One region of the Pantoea sp. SGAir0418 genome, then DNA from elsewhere that is predicted to be linked to it. Evidence: predicted binding sites of a transcription regulator. Region 1 holds the regulator's gene; each other region holds the start of a gene.
What was found. The regulator PhoB, encoded in region 1, activates phosphate uptake and scavenging genes when phosphate is short. The targets are predictions, from matches to a motif close to CTGTCATAAAACTGNCNNAT.

Region 1 (7,733 bases):
TCACTTGCCTGCTGATGCTGATCCAGCGCCTGCTGGCTGAGTAACAGCGTTTTTTGCTGTTCGCTCAGCAGCGCCTGCTGCTGCTCAAGCTGCTGTGCACGGCTGGCGATCTGCTGATCGAGCGGGATCACCTGTTCGCTCAGCAGCGTCTCCAGCTGTTGCTGTTCGGCCAGCGCACGTTCACGCGCCTGCTGTGCTGCCTGATAGTGGCTTTCACCCTGCTGCAGCGCCGCTTGCGCCTGTTGCTGTTGCTGCTGTAACTGCTGCGCCTGCTGGTTCAGTGTCTGCTGGTCGCGCTGCAGCTGTTCGCGCTGCTGCAGTTTGTCGCGCAGCTTCTCCGCCGGTTCAGCACGCGCCAGCCGCTGGCGATCGCCTTCCGCCTGCTGCCAGGCCGTGGCGGCAGCCTGCAACGCCTGCTGCGCCTGCTGTTGCTCCGCGTTGAGCTGCTGCTGCTGCGTCAGCCACTGCTGCTGCTGCTGGGCCTGCGCCAGCTGCTCGCTCAGATCCTGTTCGGTGCGGGTCAGCTGCTCCAGCTGCTGCGCCAGTTCGGCGCGGCGGGCGTCGTCGAGCAACTGCACCGCACCGGCGCGGGCGCGCAGCGTGTCGAGTGCCGCGCGCGCCGTGCGCCAGCGCTCGTAGATCTGCATCGAGATGTGGCCGTAGATTTCGGTGCCGGTCAGCTCCTCCAGCAGCTCGGCGCGCTCGCCGGGTTTGGCATTGAGGAAGGCGGCAAACTGCCCCTGCGACAGCATCATAGAACGGGTGAAGCGGGCAAAATCGAGACCGGACAAGGTTTCGATGGCTTTGAGCTTGTCACCGACTTTATCGGCGACGATCTGGTTGTCCGCCACGCGCGCCAGTTCGACACGCGGCGCCTGCAGTTTACCTTCCGCCAGGCCGCGCGCGCGGTTCTGGCTCCAGAAGGCGCGCCAGGCTTCACCTTTGATCTCAAACTCCACTTCGGCGAGGCACTCAGCGGTGTCACGCGTCATCAGCTGATTTTCGCTCTGCGACAGGCCACCAAGGCGCGGCGTCTGGTGATAGAGCGCCAGACAGATGGCATCCAGCAGCGTGGTTTTACCCGCGCCGGTGGCGCCGGTGATGGCGAACAGCCCGTTGCTGGCAAACGGCTCGCGGCGGAAATCGATAAACCACTCGCCGCGCAGCGCGTTGAGGTTTTTAAAACGCAGCGTCAGAATTTTCATGCGCCCGGATCCTCCAGCGTCGCCAGCGTGCTGCGAAACAGCTGCGTTAACTGCGCGCGCTGTTCATCCTCCAGCTGCTCCTCCAGCGCCAGCCGGCGGGCAAATACCTCTTCAACTTTCAGTTCGCCCAGGGTTTCGTTCTCCAGCCGCGCCAGGCTGCGCTGACGCTGATCGCGGCTGCGGCGCACCAGCAGCACCTCAACCGGCAGCGCGTCGGTTAGCTGTTCGATGCGGCGCTGCAGATCGCTCAGGTACTCCTGAGTGGTGATTTCGATATCCAGCCACACCGGCAGATCGCCTTCATAGGTGTGAAACGCGGTCAGTTGCTGTTCGATCTCCGCCATCGCGCCTTTTAACATCTGCATCGGCTGGAATGACGGAATAACCAGCGGTGTGACGGACTCCAGCCGGGTGCTAAATTCCAGCAGGAATACGCTTTTCTCACGTCCCAGCTCATCAAAACTGAGCGCAATCGGCGAACCGCTGTAGCGGATGTGATCGCTGTCGGCGATGCGCTGCGCGCGATGTATATGGCCCAGCGCAATGTAGTCGGCTGGCGGGAAGGCCTGCGCCGGAAAGGCGTCCAGCGTGCCGATGTAGATATCACGCACCGAATCGCTCTTGCTGACGCCCACGGTGGTGAGATGCCCGGTGGCGATGATCGGCAGCGTACTGCCCATGGCTTCGCGCTGCGCCACAGCGGCGGCATAACAGTGCTGATAGTGCTGCTCAATCGCCTGCAGCAGCGACAGCTGCTTATCGCGACCGGACTGACCCGCCTGGCTGCGCAGAATGTCGCGCGGACGCAGATAGGGAATGGCGCACAGCAGCGCGCCCGGCGTGCCGTCGCGCTGTTGCAGCGTCAGCACCTGCTGCTCGCCGCCGGGCGTGGCGCTGGTAATGACGCGGGTATTGAGGCAGGCCAGCAGCTCGCGCGATTCATTCAGCGTGGCGACCGAATCATGGTTGCCGGCCAGCACAATCAGCTGGCAGCCGCTGGGCTGCAGCGCCACCACGAAACGGTTAAACAGTTCGCGTGCGTAGCTGGGCGGCGAACCGGTATCAAACAGGTCGCCAGCGACGATCAGTGCATCCACCTGATGCTGCACAATCGCGGCCAGCAGCCAGTCGAGGAATTGCTGGTGCTCGGCGGCGCGGCTTTTGCTGTAAAAGAACTGACCGATATGCCAGTCAGCGGTGTGAATAATGCGCATGAATGCTCCGTGCCTGCTATCGCAAAGCGGCAGTATAACCGCTTAACAACGCAATGAAAAAAAAGCGAAACCGGTTGTCACAATTGCGCTTTTTATCTGATTATCATGAGGTGGGTTTTTCATAAAAGTGTCACAAAACTGACGCATAATGGCGCCGCAAACCCCCGTGACATGCCGTCACAATCGCAGGAGTAATAATGGCTAAGCGCATTTTGGTTGTGGAAGACGAAGCTCCCATCCGTGAAATGTTATGTTTCGTGCTGGAACAAAACGATTATCAGCCGATTGAGGCTGAGGACTATGACAGCGCGATTGGCAAGCTGATCGAACCCTGGCCCGATCTGATTCTGCTGGACTGGATGTTACCCGGCGGCAGCGGCATTCAGTTCATCAAACATTTAAAGCGTGAAGCCATGACGCGTGATATTCCGGTGATGATGCTGACGGCGCGCGGCGAAGAGGAAGATCGCGTGCGCGGGCTGGAAGTGGGCGCCGATGATTACATCACCAAGCCGTTCTCGCCCAAAGAGCTGATGGCGCGCATTAAAGCCGTGATGCGCCGCATCTCACCGATGGCGGTGGAAGAGGTGATTGAGATGCAGGGGCTGAGCCTCGATCCCTCCTCGCATCGCGTGATGTCCGAAACCACGCCGCTGGAAATGGGACCGACCGAATACAAACTGCTGCACTTCTTTATGACGCATCCGGAGCGCGTATACAGCCGCGAACAACTGCTGAATCACGTGTGGGGCACTAACGTGTATGTGGAAGACCGCACCGTGGATGTGCATATCCGTCGTTTACGTAAAGCACTGGAAGTTTCCGGCCACGATCGCATGGTACAAACCGTTCGCGGAACAGGGTATCGTTTCTCTGCCCGCTACTAAACGGAGTCTTTTACCGTGCTGGAACGACTCTCCTGGAAGAGATTACTGACCGAGCTGGCGCTGGTGTGTCTGCCTGCGCTGGTGCTGGGTCTGCTGGTTGGCTATCTGCCGTGGTGGCTGTTACTGGCCGTGTGCGGCGTGCTGTTCTGGCACTTCAAAAATCTGATGCGGCTGTCGCACTGGCTGTGGATTGATCGTTCAATGACGCCTCCCACCGGGCGCGGCAGCTGGGAACCGCTGTTTTACGGCCTGTATCAAATGCAGTTGCGCAATCGCCGCCGCCGGCGCGAGCTGGGCAATCTGATCAAACGCTTTCGCAGCGGGGCCGAGTCGCTGCCGGACGCGGTGGTGCTCACCACCGAAGAGGGCACCATTTTCTGGTGTAACGGTCTGGCCCAGCAGCATCTCGGGCTGCGCTGGCCGGAAGATAATGGCCAGAATATCCTCAACCTGCTGCGCTACCCTGAATTCTCCCGCTATATCCGCCAGCGCGACTTCAACAAGCCGCTGACGCTGGTGCTGAATAATCAGCATCACATGGAGTTCCGCGTCATGCCTTACAGCGAAGGGCAGTGGCTGATGGTGGCGCGTGACGTCACCCAGATGCACCAGCTGGAAGGGGCGCGGCGTAACTTCTTCGCCAACGTCAGCCATGAACTGCGTACCCCGCTGACAGTGCTGCAGGGCTATCTGGAGATGATGGACGATGCCGGGATGAACGAGCGCACCCGCAGCAAGGCGCTCAATACCATGCAGGAGCAGACGCGACGCATGGACAGCCTGGTGAAGCAGCTGCTGACGCTGTCACGCATCGAAGCGGCTCCCGCCATTGATCTGAAAGAGACGGTGGATGTGCCGACCATGCTGCTGCTGTTACAGCGCGAGGCGGAAACCCTCAGCCAGGGCCGTCACAGCATCCATTTCCATACCGATCCACACCTGAAGGTGTTCGGCAATGATGAACAGCTGCGCAGCGCGATTTCCAATCTGGTGTATAACGCGGTGAACCACACGCCGGATGGCACGCGCATCGACATCAGCTGGCTGCGCACCAAACAGGGCGCCGAATTTAAAGTGTGCGACAACGGGCCCGGCATCAGCGAGGAGCATCTGCCGCGCCTGACCGAACGCTTCTACCGCGTGGATAAAGCGCGCTCGCGCGCCACCGGCGGCAGCGGGCTGGGGCTGGCCATTGTTAAGCACGCGCTCGGCCACCACACCACGCGGCTGGAGATCAGCAGCGTGCCGCATCAGGAAACCTGCTTCCGCTTCGTGCTGCCACCGCGCTTGATTGTGGCGAACGGAATCCGCGAGAATGTGGCGCAGTAAACGCCACCGGACTCTGTGATGAAATCGCTGCTGCTCTCTCTTTTATTACTGTGCCCGCTGCTGGCGACGGCTCAGCAAAGCATGCTGACCGGCAACCTGAGCAGCGTGGGCTCGGACACGCTGGGCTATCTGATGACGCTGTGGGGCGAAGATTTCAGCCGTCAGTCGCCGGGCGTTAACGTGCAGGTGCAGGCGGCGGGATCGTCGACGGCGCCGACCGCGCTGGCCGCAGGGGCCGCTCAGCTTGGCGCCATGAGCCGGCCGATGCAGGTGGATGAGCGTCAGCTGTTTATCGCGCGCTATGGTTATGCACCGCTGGCGGTGCCGGTGGCGATGGATGCGCTGGTGGTGGTGGTTAATCAGGACAATCCGCTGCCGTCCATCAGTCAGCCGCAGCTGGATGCGCTGTTCTCCGTGACCCGGCTGTGCGGCGCACAGCAGGTGCCACAGCGCTGGGGCGATGTTGGCCTGTATACGGCGAACTGGGCAACGCGCAGTATTCAGCGCTTTGGCCGTAACTCCGCTTCCGGCACCTGGGGCTTTTTCAAGCAGCAGGCGCTGTGTCGCGGCGATTTCCGCGCTGACGTCGCGGAGTTTCCCGGCTCGGCGGCGGTGGTGCAGGCGGTCGCCAGCACGCCGAACAGCATCGGCTACGCTAGCTTTGGCTTTCACCTGAGCGGCGTGAAAACCCTGCCGATCGTCACCGCCAGCGGCGACAGCGTTATGCCAGATGCCGAATCGATCCGCAGCGGCCGTTATCCGTGGTCGCGCCCGCTGTATATCTACGTTAACAAGGCACCCGGCAAACCGCTGCCGCCGCTGGTCGCCGCCTTTCTGCAGCAGGTGCTCTCTGCGCAGGGTCAGCGCCGCGTAACGGAGGCCGGCTACCTGCCGCTGTCCGATAGCCAGATCGCGCAGGCGCGCGCGGCGATTGCGCAAAACTAATTCACGCTGACCGATCATGAATTTTTTTCACGTCCCCTGAATTTTCTTCTATTGCCGCCGGCAGGGCGGCATGTCACTCTTATGGACATATAGCCATCCAGATGGCCAAAAATAACCATACGCAATTATACCCTGACGCAATTATGCGCCAGTGCAGGAGTGAATATGCAACGCAACACCGCCCCGTTCCGCGCCGATACCGTCGGCAGTTTTCTGCGTCCCGCTGCCATTAAGCAGGCACGCGAGCAGTTCGCCAGTGGCACCCTCAGCGCCGACCAGCTGCGTCAGGTAGAAGACGATGCGATTCGCCAGGTGGTGGAGCAGCAGCGCGCCAGCGGTCTGCAGGTAGTGACCGACGGTGAATTCCGCCGCGCCTGGTGGCACTTTGATTTCTTTGGCCATCTGCACGGCGTCGAGCTGTTCGAGGCCGATCAGGGCATTCAGTTCAACGGCGTGCAGACCAAAGCGCACGGCGTGAAGGTCACCGGCAAAGTCGCTTTTAACCCGCAGCATCCGATGCTGGACCATTTCCGCTTCCTGCAAAGCGTGGCCGGCGATGCGGTGGCGAAAATGACCATTCCCAGCCCGAGCGTGCTGCACTTCCGCGGCGGCCGTAAAGTGATTGATGCCACGGTGTATCCGGATCTGGAGCAGTACTTCGCCGATCTGGCACAGACTTACAAGGATGCGATCAAGGCATTTTACGACGCTGGCTGCCGCTATCTGCAGCTGGATGACACCGTGTGGGCGTACCTGTGTTCAGGCGATCAGCAGCAGCAAATTCGCGAGCGCGGTGAAGATCCGCAACAGCTGGCGCACATTTATGCGCAGGTACTGAATCGCGCGCTGGAAGATAAACCGGCGGATCTCACCGTCGGCCTGCACGTGTGTCGTGGTAACTTCCGCTCGACCTGGATCTCGGAAGGCGGCTACGAGCCGGTGGCGGAAATTCTGTTTGGCAGCGTGAACATCGACGCGTTTTTCCTCGAGTACGATAATGAGCGCTCCGGTGGCTTTGAGCCGCTGCGTTTCATCAAACCGGGTCATCAGCAGGTGGTATTAGGGCTGATCACCACCAAAACCGGCGAGCTGGAAGACGCTGCACAGGTGAAGGCGCGCCTGCAGGAAGCGGCGCAGTTTGTCAGCCTCGACCAGATTTGCCTCAGCCCGCAGTGTGGCTTTGCGTCAACGGAAGAGGGCAACAGCCTGACCGAAGCGCAGCAGTGGCAGAAGATTCGTCTGGTTGTCGACATCGCACAACAGGTGTGGTGATGCTGTAAAGTTGTGCAAACAGGCGCGTAAAGCGCGCCTTTTGTGCATCCCTGCGGCGGTTTCTGCAAGGAGATCGCCCGCTTTGCAGAAACTTTAAGCAAATCATCTCAGGTGTTTTCCGACTATTTCCTGCTTATCCACTACGTTCTAACGCTTTCCTGTTATATCCTTCTGGTTTTCCGATCCCGTATTGCCTTTCTTCGCTATAAACGTTTTAATTTGCGCCGTTGTCGATTCATCCCTCTGTGAACAGAAGAAAAGCAGTTTAAATCACCTGCGCTGTACCGATTCGGCCCGCATAACGCACTGGTCAAGCCAGTTAAGCCATTGTTTTCGCGCATCCAGGGGACAACACAAACCCAACTTCCACCGCAACATCAGCTACAGGCAGTACAGAAGTTTATGACACATCGTTTAACCTCCAGGGACATCCTGGCGCTGGGCTTCATGACCTTTGCCCTGTTCGTTGGCGCAGGAAACATCATTTTCCCGCCTATGGTCGGTATTCAGTCTGGTGAACATGTCTGGATTGCCGCCTTCGGCTTCCTGATCACCGCGGTTGGTTTACCGGTGATGACCGTGATCGCGCTGGCGCGCGTCGGCGGCGGTATTGATGCGCTCAGCTCACCGATTGGTAAAGCGGCCGGTCTGCTGCTCGCCACCGTGTGCTATCTCGCCGTCGGCCCGCTGTTTGCCACGCCGCGCACCGCGACCGTTTCATTTGAAGTCGGGATTGCACCGCTGACCGGCGACGGCCCGCTGCCGCTGTTTATCTATAGCCTGGTGTACTTCGCGCTGGTGATCGGCATTTCGCTCTATCCGGGCAAGCTGCTGGACACCGTCGGCCACTTCCTCGCGCCGCTGAAAATTGTTGCGCTGAC
Region 2 (7,733 bases), 780 kb from region 1:
GCGGGCGGCTGACGTCCCCGATGATCACCGGCGGCTTAACACAGCGCGAGCCGTAGCTCTGTACCCAGCCGTTCTGCGTGAAAACAAAGCCGTCGAGGTTTTCGCCGAAGTACTCCACCATGTCGTTACGCTCGGCTTCGCCATGCACCAGCACGTCGAGCCCCAGACGCTCCTGCTCCGCAATCGCCTGTCGGATGTGTTCCGCGATACCGGTGCGGTAGTGGCCGCCGTCAATGTTGCCTTTTTTGAAGTCGAGGCGCAGGCCGCGAATCTCGGTCGTCTGCGGGAAAGAACCGATGGTGGTGGTGGGCCACGCCGGCAGGTTAAAGCGCTGACGCTGCGCCTGAGCACGCACGGTGTAGCTGCTGTTGCGCTCAGTGTCTCTGGCCTGGATTTGCGCCAGACGCTGCGCCACGGCGGGGTTGTGCACGCGAGCAGAGTTTGCCCGGGCGCGAATCGGCGCGCTCCAGGCGTGCAGCGCAGCGGCATCGTGCTGGTTCAGTGCCTGACTCAGCAGCGACAGCTCCGTACACTTCTGTAACGCAAAGGCGAACCAGCTTTTTACCTCGTCGTCGAGGCGGTTTTCCACGCTCAGGTCAATGGGGCTGTGCAGTAGTGAACAGGAAGATCCAATCCACAGCTGCTGACGCTGGCCAAGCAGTGGCTGCAGGCGCTCATACCAGCGGGTGAGATCGGCGCGCCAGACGTTACGGCCATTGATCACCCCCAGCGACAACAGCCAGTCCGCCGGGATCTGCTGGTTGAGCTGCTGGAGATCGTCTTTGCCGTGCACCAGATCAACATGCAGGCCCTGCACCGGCAGCGTTTTGATGACATCAAGATTCTGACCAATGCTGTCAAAGTAGGTGGTCAGCAGCAGTTTCACTTCGCCCTGTAGCGCGTCGTACGCCGGTTTAAACGCCTCGCGCCACGCCTGCGGCAGTTCCAGCGCCAGCGCCGGCTCATCAATCTGCACCCATTCGATGCCGCGCTGACGCAGTTCTGCCAGCACCTGACGGTACACCGGCAGAATGGCCTGCAGCAGCGACAGGCGGTCAAAGGCGTCACCTTTCACCTTACCCAGCCATAAATAGGTCACCGGCCCCAGCAGCACCGGTTTGATGGTGTGGCCGAGCGCCAGCGCTTCATCCACCTCGTCCAGCAGCTGCGTCCAGCTGAGACGGAACTGCTGACCCTGAATAAATTCCGGCACGATATAGTGATAGTTGGTGTTAAACCATTTGGTCATCTCTGCCGCTGCTGCGGGCTCGCCGCTGGGCGCCCGACCGCGGCCGATGCGGAACAGGGTGTCGAGGTCAATCGAGCCGTCTTTATTCTGGTGCCGTGCCGGTACGTTACCGAGCAGCAGGCTGGTGGTCAGCACGTGATCGTACCAGGCAAAATCGCCGACCGGCAGCAGATCAACACCGGCGTCTTTCTGCTGCTGCCAGTGACGGGCGCGCAGTTCACGACCCACCGCCAGCAGTTCGTCCTGTGAGCTGTTCCCGGCCCAGTAGCTTTCCTGCGCTTTTTTCAGTTCGCGGCGCAGCCCGACGCGAGGGAAACCGAGAGTATGGTTCAGAATGGTCATGTGAGATTCTCCAGAAGTTGTTCGCTGTGCGACAGTCGCAGCAACCGATTTACGTTCATCCAGCGGGCAATCCTGCCGTGCGCTGAGCGTGTTAGCTGGACAAAGGTAAAGTGGCCGTCGCGTCTGACTGAGATGTTTAGCCGTCCAGATGTTTACACCGCTATAATCTGCGGGTACTGTATGTGTCTCAAGCGCAATTTGTTCAATCTCGATGTGAAGGACTCTCATGATCGAACTCAAACACCTGCGGACGCTGCAGGCGTTACGGCACACCGGCTCGCTGGCTGCCGCCGCCGCCCAGCTTCATCAGACGCAATCGGCGTTGTCTCACCAGTTCAGCGACCTGGAACAGCGGCTGGGCTTCCGGCTGTTCGTGCGTAAGAGCCAGCCGCTCCGTTTTACGCCGCAGGGAGAGATTCTGTTGCAGCTGGCGGAGCAGATTCTGCCGCAGATCCAGCAGGCGCTGCAGGCCTGTCATGAGCCGCATCAGACCACGTTGCGCATCGCTATCGAATGCCACAGCTGCATCCAGTGGCTGACGCCGGCCCTGAACAATTTCCGTCAGAGCTGGCCGCAGGTAGTGATGGACTTCAAATCCGGCGTGACCTTTGATCCGCAGCCGGCGCTGCAGCAGGGCGAACTGGACGTGGTGCTGACGTCCGATATTCTGCCGCGCAGCGGTTTGTTCTATGCGCCGATGTTTGATTTTGAGGTGCGGCTGGTGCTGGCGCCGGATCACCGCCTGGCGCAGCTGGCCCACATCACGCCGGAAGATTTGGCCGATGAGGTGCTGATGATCTATCCGGTACAGCGTCAGCGGCTGGACGTGTGGCGTAACTTCTTACAGCCAGCCGGCGTCAGCCCGGCGCTGAAGAACGTGGATAATACGCTGCTGCTGATCCAGATGGTGTCGGCCGGCATGGGCATTGCCGCGCTGCCGCACTGGGTGGTAGAGAGCTTTGAGCACCAGGGGCTGGTGGTGACACGCACGCTGGGCGACGGATTGTGGAGCCGTTTATATGCGGCGATGCGCGACGGCGAGCAGCGGCAGCCGGTGCTGGAGGCCTTTGTGCGCTTTGCCCGTCAGCACGCCTGCGAGCACCTGCCTTACGTGCGCGATGCCTCGCGCCCCGGTTCACTGCAGCCGGTCTCGTCCTGATGCCGCGGGCGGCCAATGTCGCCCGTGCTGTTATCCCCGCCCTGCCTGCTCTATAATGCGCCGCCTTAACCGCTACCGGAGAGTTTCACCATGACCAATAACGATGTGCTGCGCAGCGTGCGCTATATGCTGGATTTGAGCGACAGCAAAGTGGTGGAGATTTTTGCGCTGGCGGGCAGTGAAGTACCGCGTGAAGATGTGCAGGCGTGGCTGAAGAAAGATGACGATGAGGCGTTTCGTAAACTGCCGGATGTGCTGATGGGCTACTTCCTCAACGGTCTGATTTTCTACCGTCGCGGCAAAAGCGAAGACGCGCCGGCCCCGTCGGTTGAGCGCCGCATGAACAATAATATCTTTCTCAAAAAGTTACGCATCGCCTTCGCGCTGAAAACCACCGATATCCCGGATATTTTATTGAAGGCTAACTTCAAGGTGTCACAGGCCGAGATCGGCGCGATTTTCCGTAATCCGGATCATAAAAATTATCGCGAGTGCGGTGACCAGATTCTGCGTAACTTCCTGAAAGGCTTAACGCTGATTCAGCGGCCATCGACACCCGCGAAAAAAAGCTAAGCGCCTGAACTGCCGCTTTTGGCCGTGTGTCCCAGTACCCAGCGTTTATGCACGTACAGGGACGCAAAAATCACTATCGCCCCGGCGATAAAGCTCGGCCAGTGCGGTTTCTCCTGCCAGATCGCCAGGTTCACCAGTAATCCTGCCGGCACGTGCATGTTGTTCATAATGCCCAGCGTCCCGGCATCGACCTGGGTCGCGCCGTAGTTCCACATGAAGTAACCCAGTCCGGATGCGGCCACGCCCAGCCACACCAGCACGCCCCACTGCAGCGTGGTGGTCGGCAGCTTGTGCGGATTGCCCCAGATGCACCAGGCGATTACCGCGATCAGCACCGCGCCAAGATAGAACCACGAGAACGCGGTGTGCTGCGGCATTGGACGGACTTCCTGCAGGCGCTTATAGCCCACCATGCCAATCGCAAAGCAGATGTTAGCCGCCTGCACCAGCAGCAGTCCGAACCAGAAATCATCGCTGACTTTGTCGTAGCGGATAATGGCCGCACCGAGCACCGCCAGCAGGGCGCTAAAGGCATAGCCAATGCGCAGCGGGCGCTTGCTGAGCAGGTCATAAATCAGCGTGACATACAGCGGCGTCATCACCGTAAACAGCAGGAATTCCGGCACGCTGAGATAGAGATAAGCCTCAAAGCTGATCAGATACATGATGCCTAATTGCAGCATGCCCACCAGCATATAGAGCAGCAACGTTGAGGCGCGGTAACCGCGCCAGCGCAGAAACGGCAGAAAGACCAGCGCCGCCAGGCCTAAACGCATCAGCACCGAGAACCAGGTATCCACCTGCCCCGCCAGATACTCCCCGATTAAACTAAAAGAAAAAGCCCACAGAATGGTGGTAACGATCAGCAACAGCACGGTTATGTATCCTAAAGTTCAACACTGGCGCTAGTGTAAACAAACTACAGCGCGCTGGCGGGATAATCTGGTTGACATGTGATGAAATTAAACACGATCGCATCTTCCCTGCCCGGTCAGCAGGCACGCGTCCGCATGGCGGGTTGACCGGCGGGCGGCGATTTTTATGAGGCAGCGCGCCGTTTTCTCTGGCACAAATGCGCGAAATCCAACATTTACTGGTTTATATCGCTCTTTATTGTCATAAAACTGTAACATATGTGTCACACGTCACAGTAACTGCGCGTAACCATCACTATTCTGTGCGCGAAATGGAAAGGTTGCTTTCTGTTCGCTGTCGTACTTTTTTTGCCCCAACCTGCTGGGAATCGATAACTATATTGCGCCCTTGGAGGGCCATTCTGATGTTGAGTATTTTTAAACCTGCACCACACCAGCCCCAGGTGGCGGACGATCGCGTCGATCCGCTCTATCGTCGTCTGCGCTGGCAGATCTTCTTCGGCATTTTCTTTGGCTACGCCGCCTATTATCTGGTGCGCAAAAACTTTGCGCTGGCGATGCCTTACCTGGTCGAACAGGGCTTTTCCCGCGGCGACCTTGGCTTTGCCCTCTCCGGCATCTCCATCGCCTACGGTTTTTCCAAATTCATCATGGGATCGGTCTCGGATCGCTCCAACCCGCGGGTATTTTTGCCCGCCGGCCTGATTCTCGCCGCCGCCGTGATGCTGGTGATGGGCTTCGTGCCGTGGGCAACCTCAAGCATCATGGTGATGTTCGTGCTGCTGTTTCTGTGTGGCTGGTTCCAGGGCATGGGCTGGCCACCGTGCGGACGCACCATGGTGCACTGGTGGTCGCAGAAAGAGCGCGGCGGCATTGTGTCGGTATGGAACTGCGCGCACAACGTGGGTGGCGGCATTCCTCCGCTGCTGTTCCTGCTCGGCATGGCGTGGTTTAACGACTGGAAAGCCGCGCTCTATATGCCGGCGTTTGGTGCCATCCTCGTCGCCATCATCGCTTTTGCGCTGATGCGCGATACGCCGCAGTCGTGCGGGCTGCCACCGATTGAGGCATGGAAGAATGACTATCCGCCGGATTACAGCGAGAACCACGAACAGGAGCTGACGGCGAAGCAGATTTTAATGCAGTACGTGCTGCCGAATAAGCTGCTGTGGTACATCGCGCTGGCCAACGTGTTCGTTTATCTGCTGCGCTACGGCATCCTCGACTGGTCACCAACCTATCTGAAAGAGGTGAAGCACTTCACGCTGGATAAATCCTCGTGGGCCTATTTCCTGTACGAATACGCCGGGATTCCGGGCACGCTGCTGTGCGGCTGGATGTCGGACAAGGTATTCCGCGGCAATCGCGGCGCCACCGGGGTGTTTTTCATGACGCTGGTGACCATCGCCACCATCATTTACTGGCTGAACCCGCCGGGCAATCCGGGCATAGATATGATCTGCATGATCGTCATTGGCTTCCTGATCTACGGTCCGGTGATGCTGATTGGTCTGCACGCGCTGGAGCTGGCACCGAAAAAAGCGGCCGGCACTGCGGCAGGCTTTACCGGTCTGTTCGGCTATCTCGGCGGATCGGTGGCAGCCAGTGCGATTGTCGGTTACACCGTGGATTTCTTCGGCTGGGACGGCGGTTTCTTAGTGATGATTGTCGGATCGGTGCTGGCGGTGGTGTTACTGCTGCTGACCATGGTCAGCGAGCATCGCCACAAGCAGCAGCAGGCGTAATCTGAGCGGGCCGGTGCATACCGGCCCGTTTTATTCAGGCGAGGAATAATTTACGCAGCGTCTGTGGCACCGCGTCATCGGCGTTGCTGCCAATCACTTCCAGCGTCGGCAGGGTATCTTTCAGGCGCTGATGGGCGTTACGCATGATGCAGCCTTTGCCCGCCATACTCAGCATCTCGACATCATTCATGCCGTCGCCAAACGCGATGCACTCTTTCAGCGAATAGCCAAGCTGTTTCGCCACCGCTTCCAGCGCGTGCCCTTTCGAGACGCCGCCAGCCATCACCTCCAGACAGGTGGGCAGCGAGAAACTGACGTTAACCCGGTCACCCCAGCGCGCTTCAATCGCCTGTTCCAGCGGAACCAGATGCTCCGGATCGTCGCAGGTGAAGAACACTTTGCTGATGCCGTCGGTGGCCAGCATGCCGGGCTGATACACCTGATAGGTGAACACCGATTCCTGGAAAAACTCCGCTTCCTGCGGATTATGGCGGCTGATGTGCCACTCATCGTCGCGGTAAACGTGCGTCAGGATTTTCTCATCGTGATACTTCAGGCCATACAGCTCGCTGGCGATATCGCTGTCCAGATTGTGGCTGAACACCAGTTCGCCGTCGGCGTTGTGCACGCGCGCGCCGTTTGAGGTGATCATATACGCCGGAATGCCGAGCTTATCGCGCATCTGACCGACGTCGATGTAGTGGCGTCCGGTGGCAAAGATAAAATGCACATCGCGCGCCACCAGTTCCTGCAGCGTGGTGCGGGCAAACGGCGTCAGACGATGTTGCGGAGAAAGCAGCGTGCCATCCAGGTCGGATGCAACGATGTGGTACATGTAGGCCTCTGGTATTGATGTCTAAGAATACATTAGTCACGGTGGCGCTGATAAAAGTCGACCACCGCATTGAGCGCTTCGGCGCGCATGGCGTCTGTTTCAAACAGGATCTCGTGACGCGCGCCCTGAATGATGTAAGGCGTGGTGCCTTCCACCGCATGTCCCGCTGCCGCCATGGCCTCACAAAACAGATCCTGCGCGCGGTTATCCACCACGTCGTCTTCACTGGCCTGCAGCAGCAGAATCGGTGTCGTAATCTGCGCCACCTGATTAAGGATATGGCGTCCGGCCTGAATCCCTTCCCGCACCCAGTGATAGGTCGGGCCGCCGACGCGAATCGCCGGATCGTCAGCGTAAAAGCGCAGATTGCGACGATAGCGTTCGCGACTGTGCGTCAGCCGGTTAATGCCAAACGGGCTGGCGCGCCAGCGTCCGGTGCCCAGCGCGTAGCCGTCGCGCAGCGCGGGCAGCTTTTCCGCCCAGTCGAGAATGCGGTGCGCCAGAAACGGCGGCAGCGGCAGCACGATACCAAACATCGGCGCACAAAACACCGCCGCGTGGAAGGCCTGCGGCTGGCGCGCCAGAAACAGCGCCACAATTGCGCCGCCCATCGAGTGCGCCAGCACGTAGCGCTGCTGATAGTGATGGCTGACGATCTCTTTCAGATACAGCGTTTCCAGATCGTCGACATAATCGCTGAACTCCACCACGTGACCGCGATGCGAGTCGGCCAGCAGCCGGTCTGAACGCCCCTGACCGCGATGGTCGATAATCACCACATCGTAGCCGCAGTGGAACAGGTCATAGGCCAGCTCGGGGTATTTGATGTAGCTTTCGATGCGTCCGGGCACAATCAGGATGACACGCCGGTGTTGCGGTGAGGTGAAGCGCACATAGCGAATGGTCAGATTGCCCACGCCGCTGAATTCACACTCTTCACGCTGACGCCAGAAGT
Region 3 (7,733 bases), 1.1 Mb from region 1:
CCACAGAAAGGAGAAGCCAAATTTCTGGATGCTCGGCCAGGAGGAGAAAATCAGGGAGACGATAATGCCACCCAGCAGCAGTAACACGATCAGCGCGGAGAGCTTCACCAGCGCGCCGAATATCATGTCGCCCTGCTTGCCCGGTGCTTTAAACGTCGGCTTAGTGGCAGCCATAGAATTCTCGATCTCAGAGGGTAATCAGGGCGGCAACAAGGCCGCCCATCAGGCTGGCCAGCGCGGACGCTGGCCGGGTCATACACTTACTGGTACAGCGCTTTACCGGAACTGTCTTTGATGTTGGCTTTCCAGGCAGCACGAATCTGATTCGCTACGCTCTCTGGCAACGCTGCGTAATCCAGCGCCGTGGCGGTTTTGCTGCCGCCTTTGTACGCCCAGTCAAAGAACTTCAGCACTTCACTGCCCTTCTCCGCATTCGCCTGCTCTTTATAGATCAGGATGAAGGTGGTTGAGGTGATCGGCCATGCGTCGTTGCCTTTCTGGAAGGTCAGATCCTGGGCAAAGGTTTTGCTCCAGTCAGCGCCTTTGGCGGCGTTAGCAAAGCTGGCTTCGCTCGGTGCCACTGGCTTGCCGTCGGCATCAACCAGTTTGGTGTAAGTCAGGTTGTTCTGTTTGGCGTAGGCGTACTCTACGTAGCCAATCGAGCCCGGCAGACGCTGTACAAACGCGGCCACGCCGTCGTTACCTTTACCGCCCAGACCGGTTGGCCAGTTGACGGTGTTGCCTTTACCGATTTTGCTGTTCCAGGTCTCGTTCACTTTAGACAGGTAGCTGGTGAAGACGAAAGAGGTGCCGGAACCATCCGCGCGGCGCACCACGTTGATGTTGGTGTCTGGCAGCTTCACGCCCGGGTTCAGTTTGGTGATCGCCGGATCGTTCCACTTTTTGATGGTGCCGAGATAGATGTCGCCGACCGTTTTACCGTCGAGCGTCAGCTCACCGGATTTAACGCCGGGAATGTTCACCGCCAGCACCACGCCACCGATCACCGTCGGGAACTGGAACAGGCCATTTTTCTGCAGATCTTCTTCTTTCATCGGCGCATCGGACGCACCGAAATCCACGGTTTTGGCGATGATTTGCTTCACGCCACCCGAGGAACCAATACCCTGATAGTTGATTTTGCTACCGGTGGCTTGCTGATACTCTGCTGCCCACTTGGCATAAACCGGTGCCGGGAACGTCCCGCCTGCGCCTGTCAGGTCGGTGGCTGCAAAAGCAGAAACCGCGCTTACTGCGAAGGTGGCGGCGAGAATTCGGGCTACGGTGCTACGCATCAGTGTCATGTTCCCTCCAGGGGATTAAAAATCAGGCTTGACGCCGTTTTAGTAAGAGTCATTGATTGCTGCTGGAGGCAAAATAGGACAGTTTGATGACAGTGAAATGTACGAATTGTGACAGTTATATGACAACCGGGTCGGCTGGCAAATCAGAGGTAATTAATGAAAACCACCGTGCTGCCAGTAAAGTTACCGGGACTGGGGGTTGTTGAGGAGAGCGTCGAAATCAGCGTGAACGGCGTTGTCACGTTAGCCCGCACTAATTGCGGTTTATTCAGGCTCCCGTCAGCCAGTGATAACAGCGTACTGATGTTGTTGCTCAGTTTGAGGATATTGATCCCACCGGCAAGCGCAAAACTGATATTCACATCACGGTTGCAGAAAAGCGAGAAGTTAACGCTGGCTTTGGCGCCATTAACGGCGGCCGGGGCCAGCGTACCATGATTAATATTCAGCGCGGCTCCGCTTACCGAACAGGATACCGGCACCACCGGAATGTTGACGCAAGGTGCCCAGGGCGCAACCATTCCGGAATAGTCAGTTACGGTCGCGGAGGCTGTCACAAAGCTGCCGCAGTATGAACTGTAATAACGGGTATCTGAGTTACGCAGAAACTTGCCACCCCGACCATTAAAACGGATAAAACGTTCAGCCACCGAGGCAAGGCTCTCGCCCTGATCGACGTAAATTTGCGGCCCGCCCGCAGCGCTGAATACGGTGCCATGCCCGATAAACCAGGCGCTGACACCAATGCCTGCTGCGCAGGTTCTCTCTGAAGAGTTACAGCGGGCATAGCCGGATATCATACCGACATCCACCACTGACCAGGTAATTTCAACCTGGCTTGCGTTGACCCAGCGAATGCCATCCACGCGCGGGGCTTCCATCGCCTGCGCTGAAAAGAACAGCAGCAGGCCAGCGAAAAAAGCCAGATAGCGGAAAACAAGCCCTGTTAGCATTGGTCTAATCCTGTGGTTGCGTCAACGCCGATCATCTACTGGTACTCAACCACCAGCGCAGCAAAAGCAGAAAAGTCACCGCTGGTTAAGACCGCGGCGTTTTTCTTCACCGGTACCACCTGAATGACGGGCAGCGCAGGAAAGGTAAACGGCAGCCAGTTATTCAGTGCCAGGGCGTTTTCGCCATTTTTACCGCTTAATATCTGTATCGCCAAATCACGCTGGCTGGTCGCCAGCAAAGCAGCATTAAATGCGCTTCCGGTGCCACTGATTTGTACACGCATACTCTTATCGGGATTATTGCTACAGGTTAACGTCCAGGAAACAGGTTTTCTGTAGCTGTCGCCATTGATTTGGGAAATAACCACTGAACCAAACTCCACTATAATTGGCTTTTCGCCGTTAATCTGACATAACGGTGGTTCGATTAGCTGTCCACTGAAGTTAGCCTGCACGCTGAAAGCAGCCACTGCACTATACTTCAACATAGCGGGCAGCAATAGTGCCATTAACCACGTTCGTTTCATTTATTGCAGTTCCACTACCAGTGTTGCCGCTGAAGTAAAACTTCCGCCCGTTAAACTGCTGCTTTTATCTTTCACCGGGACGGCAGTAATAACCGGCAGCGCGGGATAAGTAAAGTTTACCCAGCTGGTATTAATATTTAACCTTTCAGCGTTAGACTTAAAAAACGCAATACCTAAACCGCTAACTGATGCGCGTAACGCGCCGCTATCGAAGCTGGCTGCATTCCCCTGTAGCTGGAGTTTAAGCGCATTAGAGGGAAGATTAGTGCAGGAAAGCGTAAATGACACAGGTTGCTGATACGCTTTCCCATCTATTTTATCGGTGCGCACATCGCCGAAATTAACACTGATCGGCATACCATTATTTATTTTACAGTCGGCAGGTACCATCACGTTACCGGAAATATTCACACTGAATGACGATGCCAGTGCATCGGATAAAAGCACCAGACAAAAAAAAGTAAATATGAAATAACGCGCCATAAATTCCTACATGCAGAGAACGAGTTTGGCTTGCTACATGCATCAGAAAGCTTATGACTGAAAGGTTAAATTAAAGTTAAACAAAACAGAAGTGAAGGAGAGCCAGCGAATTATGAAAGTTGATTTCACATATCAGGGAAAAATTAATTCACAACGTTCACAGAATTCACGATTAATTTAATCGGAACAACAATGAGTTAAAAAAACCGGCCTGTTTCCAGACCGGGCTACGCTTATTCCACCGTAACCGATTTCGCCAGGTTACGTGGCTGGTCGACGTCGGTGCCTTTGATCAGCGCCACGTGGTAGGAGAGCAGCTGCAGCGGCACGGTGTAGAAGATTGGGGCAATCACCTCTTCAACGTGCGGCAGCGGGATGATTTTCATGCCTTCGCTGTCGCTGAAACCGGCATCCTGGTCGGCAAACACGTACAGCAGACCGCCGCGCGCGCGCACCTCTTCGATGTTGGATTTCAGCTTCTCCAGCAGTTCGTTATTTGGCGCCACCACAATCACCGGCATATCGGCATCAATCAGCGCCAGCGGACCGTGCTTCAGCTCGCCCGCCGCATAGGCTTCGGCGTGGATATAGGAGATCTCTTTCAGCTTCAGCGCCCCTTCCATAGCAATCGGATACTGATCGCCACGGCCGAGGAACAGCGCGTGATGCTTGTCAGAGAAGCCTTCGGCAAGATTCTCGATCACTTTATCCTGCGCCAGCATCTGTTCAATGCGGCTCGGCAACGCCTGCAGTGCATGAACAATCTCATGCTCGGTGTCAGCGCGCATGCCGTGCAGACGGCCCAGCTTCGCCACCAGCATCAGCAGTACCGTCAGCTGAGTGGTGAACGCTTTGGTCGAGGCCACGCCGATTTCGGTGCCGGCTTTGGTCATCAGCGCCAGATCTGACTCACGCACCAGTGACGAACCCGCCACGTTGCAGATGGCCAGCGAACCGAGATAGCCCAGCTCTTTGGACAGGCGCAGCGCTGCCAGCGTATCGGCGGTTTCACCGGATTGCGACAGGGTGATCAGCAGGCTGTTTTTACGCACCGCCGATTTGCGATAGCGGAATTCGGAGGCGATTTCCACGTCACACGGGATGTTGGCCAGCGACTCAAACCAGTAACGCGACACCATGCCGGAGTTGTAGGAGGTGCCGCAGGCGATGATCTGAATGTGTTCCACCTTGCTCAGCAGCGTTTCCGCATTAGCGCCCAGTTCGCTGAGATCAACAATGCCGTCATGGAAGCGGCCGGCCAGCGTGTTTTTGATGGCGTTCGGCTGTTCGTAGATCTCTTTCTGCATGTAATGGCGGTAGACGCCTTTGTCGCCGGCATCGTACTGCGCATTGGATTCGATCTCTGCGCGCTGTGCCTGGTTACCGTGGCGATCGATAATCGTCACTTCGCGGCGGGTAATTTCGGCAATATCCCCTTCTTCGAGGTAGATAAAGCGGCGGGTCACCGGCAGCAGCGCCAGCTGATCGGAAGCGATAAAGTTTTCGCCCACGCCGCGGCCAATCACCAGCGGGCTGCCCGAACGCGCAGCCACCAGCACCGACGGATCGCGGCTGTCCATGATCACCATGCCATACGCCCCGCGCAGCTGCGGGATCACCCGCAGTATCACTTCGCGCAGCGTACCGCCCTGTTTCTGCTCCCAGTGCACCAGGTGCGCCACCACTTCGGTGTCAGTTTCGGAGGCAAAGCGGTAACCGCGTGCGATCATCTGCTCACGCAGCGGTTCGTGGTTCTCAATGATGCCGTTGTGCACAATAATAATGTGCTCTGAGACGTGCGGATGCGCATTGGCTTCCGACGGCTCACCGTGCGTCGCCCAGCGGGTGTGCGCGATGCCGGTTCCGCCAATCAGCGGCTGCTGTTCCGCCGCTTCTGCCAGATTGGCCACTTTACCCAGACGACGCAACCGCGTCATATGGCCCTGGCGATCGACAACCGCCAGACCGGCAGAGTCATAACCGCGATACTCAAGACGACGCAGCCCTTCCAGCAGAATTTCTGCGATATCACGCTGCGCTACTGCACCAACAATTCCACACATAGTAATTTCCTGACGTCATGGCTTTCGGCCATTGCGTTGTCATCTGACCTGATTGTTCCCCGAGCCTTGTAGAGAGTGGGGATAGCCCTTCCTATTCCAGGTTGCAGGTACGTTAGCTACCTGAAAGCCGGTATATTTCGGGTTTTTAATACCGGGCCGATCTTTGCCGGCCCTGACATTTATTTTTTCTTAACCGGACGCTGCCAGCCAGACTTCTGATTTTGCTCTTTGCGGTTATAGACCAGATCGGCAGCGGTAACGTCTTTCATCACCGTTGTGCCGGCGGCGATGGTGGCGCCCGCCGCCACGCTGACCGGAGCCACCAGCTGGGTGTCCGAGCCGACAAACACGTTGTCGCCGATAATGGTTTTAAACTTGTTGGCACCGTCGTAGTTGCAGGTGATAGTGCCGGCACCGATATTCACGCCCGCGCCAATCTCCGCATCCCCGAGATAGGACAAATGGCCGGCCTTCGAGCCTTTGCCCAGCGTCGCTTTTTTCATCTCGACAAAGTTGCCGACGTGCGCCTGTTCAGCCAGTTCGCTGCCCGGACGCAGGCGCGCAAACGGCCCGACGGTGCAGGCGGCGGCCAGCGTGGCATCTTCAATCACCGAATAAGGGCTGATTTCGCAGTCATCGGCAATCACGCTGTTTTTGATGATGCAGCCAGCGCCAATTTTCACCCGATGGCCCAGCGTGACGTTGCCTTCAATGATCACGTTGGTATCAATATCGACATCACGACCGTGCTGCAGCGTACCGCGCAGATCGAAGCGCGCCGGATCGCGCAGCATGACGCCAGCCAGCAGCAGCTTATCCGCCTGCTCGCGTTGATAAGTGCGCTCCAGCGTGGCCAGCTGCAGACGATTGTTTACGCCGTCGGTTTCGCTGATGCGCGCCGGGTGCACTGCGTTGATCACGCGGCCTTCCTGATGCGCCATGGCGATGATATCGGTGATGTAAAATTCGCCCTGCGCATTATGATTGTTGAGCTGCGCCAGCCAGCGCTTCAGGTCGGCACCGTTGGCTATCAGGATGCCGGTGTTAATTTCCTGAATCTTCAGCTGTTCGGCTGACGCATCTTTTTGCTCCACGATGCCGGTGATGGTGCCGTTTTCACGCACGATGCGTCCGTAGCCGGTGGGGTTATCCAGCACCACAGTGAGCAGCCCGATGCCGCCTGCAGGTTTGGCGTCGCGCAGACGCTGCAGGGTTTCCTGAGCGATCAACGGGACATCGCCGTACAGCATCAGGATATCTTCGTCATTGGCGAAGAATGGTGCCGCCTGCTGCATGGCATGGCCGGTGCCGAGCTGTTCCGCCTGCAACACCCAGTTCAGCGGGTTATGCGCCAGTTTCTCCTGCAGCAATTCACCGCCGTGGCCGTAGACCAGATGTACCTGCTGTGCGCCGAGGCCGGTAGCGGCATCAATAACGTGTTGCACCATCGGTTTACCTGCCAGGCTGTGCAGCACCTTAGGCAGATCGGAATACATGCGGGTGCCTTTGCCAGCGGCGAGGATCACCACGCTCATTGCGCTTGTCGACATAACTATCCTGACTCAATTTAGCTTTCGAAAGTGTAAGGTTTACCCCTGAGATTACTACATTTTTCTCCGTGCGAAATTAGCGGAAGAGGATGAGTGGTGGCGAGTGGCCAGCACGGGTCGCCGCGGAGGGCATAAGGTAAGGGCGTTGCGCCATTTTCGGTCGCCATAAATGGCGCCCCTTATATCCCGATCATTCTCCTCCGGGTATGATGATCCCCGACTGATCATCGGGAAGTTGCTGGTGAGATGGGGGCGCCCCCTGGGCATAAAGCCTGCTTCGTAGATTCATCCCCGGCAACTTAACTCCCGCCTTCAAGACCGGACGGTATCCTGTGCCCCGAGCACGCATCCATAAGGATGGTCATGGCGGTTTCCCTGTGCTGTTAAGGAGAATCTATGCAAACCCGTATGCCTGTCGGCATTGATATTGCCTCCGGAAAGTTTGATGTGGCCGTCTGGAAAGGCGACACGTCTTACAAAACCAAAGTCTTTCCCAACACCCCTAAGGGCTTTATCGCCCTGAAAAAATGGCTGGAGCCGTTCGGCTGCTGCCATATCTGCATGGAGGCTACCGGCGCGTACAGTGAGCCGCAGGCCACCTTCCTGCACGACGAAGGCTATGATGTCAGCGTGGAAAATCCCGCGCGCATCAGGCGCTTCGGACAGGCGGAGCTGAGCCGTAACAAGACGGATAAAGACGATGCGCGCATGATAGCGCGCTACTGTAAACTGCACGGCCCGTCGCTGTGGCAGCCGGCGCCGCTGAATGAACGCAGGCTGAAGGCGCTGGTGAAGCGCCTGACGAATCTTCAGGAAATGCGGCAGATGGAAGAGAACCGGCTGGAGGTCTCGG

Region 2: the regulator PhoB is predicted to act here: its motif matches at 4,437-4,456, upstream of glpT (glycerol-3-phosphate transporter).
Region 3: the regulator PhoB is predicted to act here: its motif matches at 1,378-1,397, upstream of pstS (phosphate ABC transporter substrate-binding protein PstS).

The regions. Positions count from the first base shown of each region.
Region 1 is NZ_CP027911.1:3,021,803-3,029,535, reverse strand. Features, by position in the region: gene C1N84_RS14235 (AAA family ATPase) at 1-1,205, opposite strand, end outside; gene sbcD (exonuclease subunit SbcD) at 1,202-2,419, opposite strand; gene phoB (phosphate response regulator transcription factor PhoB) at 2,617-3,306, shown strand; gene phoR (phosphate regulon sensor histidine kinase PhoR) at 3,322-4,635, shown strand; gene C1N84_RS14215 (PstS family phosphate ABC transporter substrate-binding protein) at 4,654-5,580, shown strand; gene C1N84_RS14210 (cobalamin-independent methionine synthase II family protein) at 5,746-6,852, shown strand; gene brnQ (branched-chain amino acid transport system II carrier protein) at 7,255-7,733, shown strand, end outside.
Region 2 is NZ_CP027911.1:3,802,753-3,810,485, forward strand. Features, by position in the region: gene metE (5-methyltetrahydropteroyltriglutamate--homocysteine S-methyltransferase) at 1-1,591, opposite strand, end outside; gene metR (HTH-type transcriptional regulator MetR) at 1,818-2,750, shown strand; gene C1N84_RS17740 (YehS family protein) at 2,841-3,323, shown strand; gene C1N84_RS17745 (carboxylate/amino acid/amine transporter) at 3,320-4,198, opposite strand; gene glpT (glycerol-3-phosphate transporter) at 4,603-5,943, shown strand; gene yigL (sugar/pyridoxal phosphate phosphatase YigL) at 5,978-6,778, opposite strand; gene pldB (lysophospholipase L2) at 6,811-7,733, opposite strand, start outside.
Region 3 is NZ_CP027911.1:4,074,578-4,082,310, reverse strand. Features, by position in the region: gene pstC (phosphate ABC transporter permease PstC) at 1-174, opposite strand, end outside; gene pstS (phosphate ABC transporter substrate-binding protein PstS) at 261-1,304, opposite strand; gene C1N84_RS18995 (MrpH family fimbial adhesin) at 1,448-2,257, opposite strand; gene C1N84_RS18990 (fimbrial protein) at 2,293-2,784, opposite strand; gene C1N84_RS18985 (fimbrial protein) at 2,785-3,267, opposite strand; gene glmS (glutamine--fructose-6-phosphate transaminase (isomerizing)) at 3,501-5,330, opposite strand; gene glmU (bifunctional UDP-N-acetylglucosamine diphosphorylase/glucosamine-1-phosphate N-acetyltransferase GlmU) at 5,510-6,880, opposite strand; gene C1N84_RS18970 (IS110 family RNA-guided transposase) at 7,277-7,733, shown strand, end outside.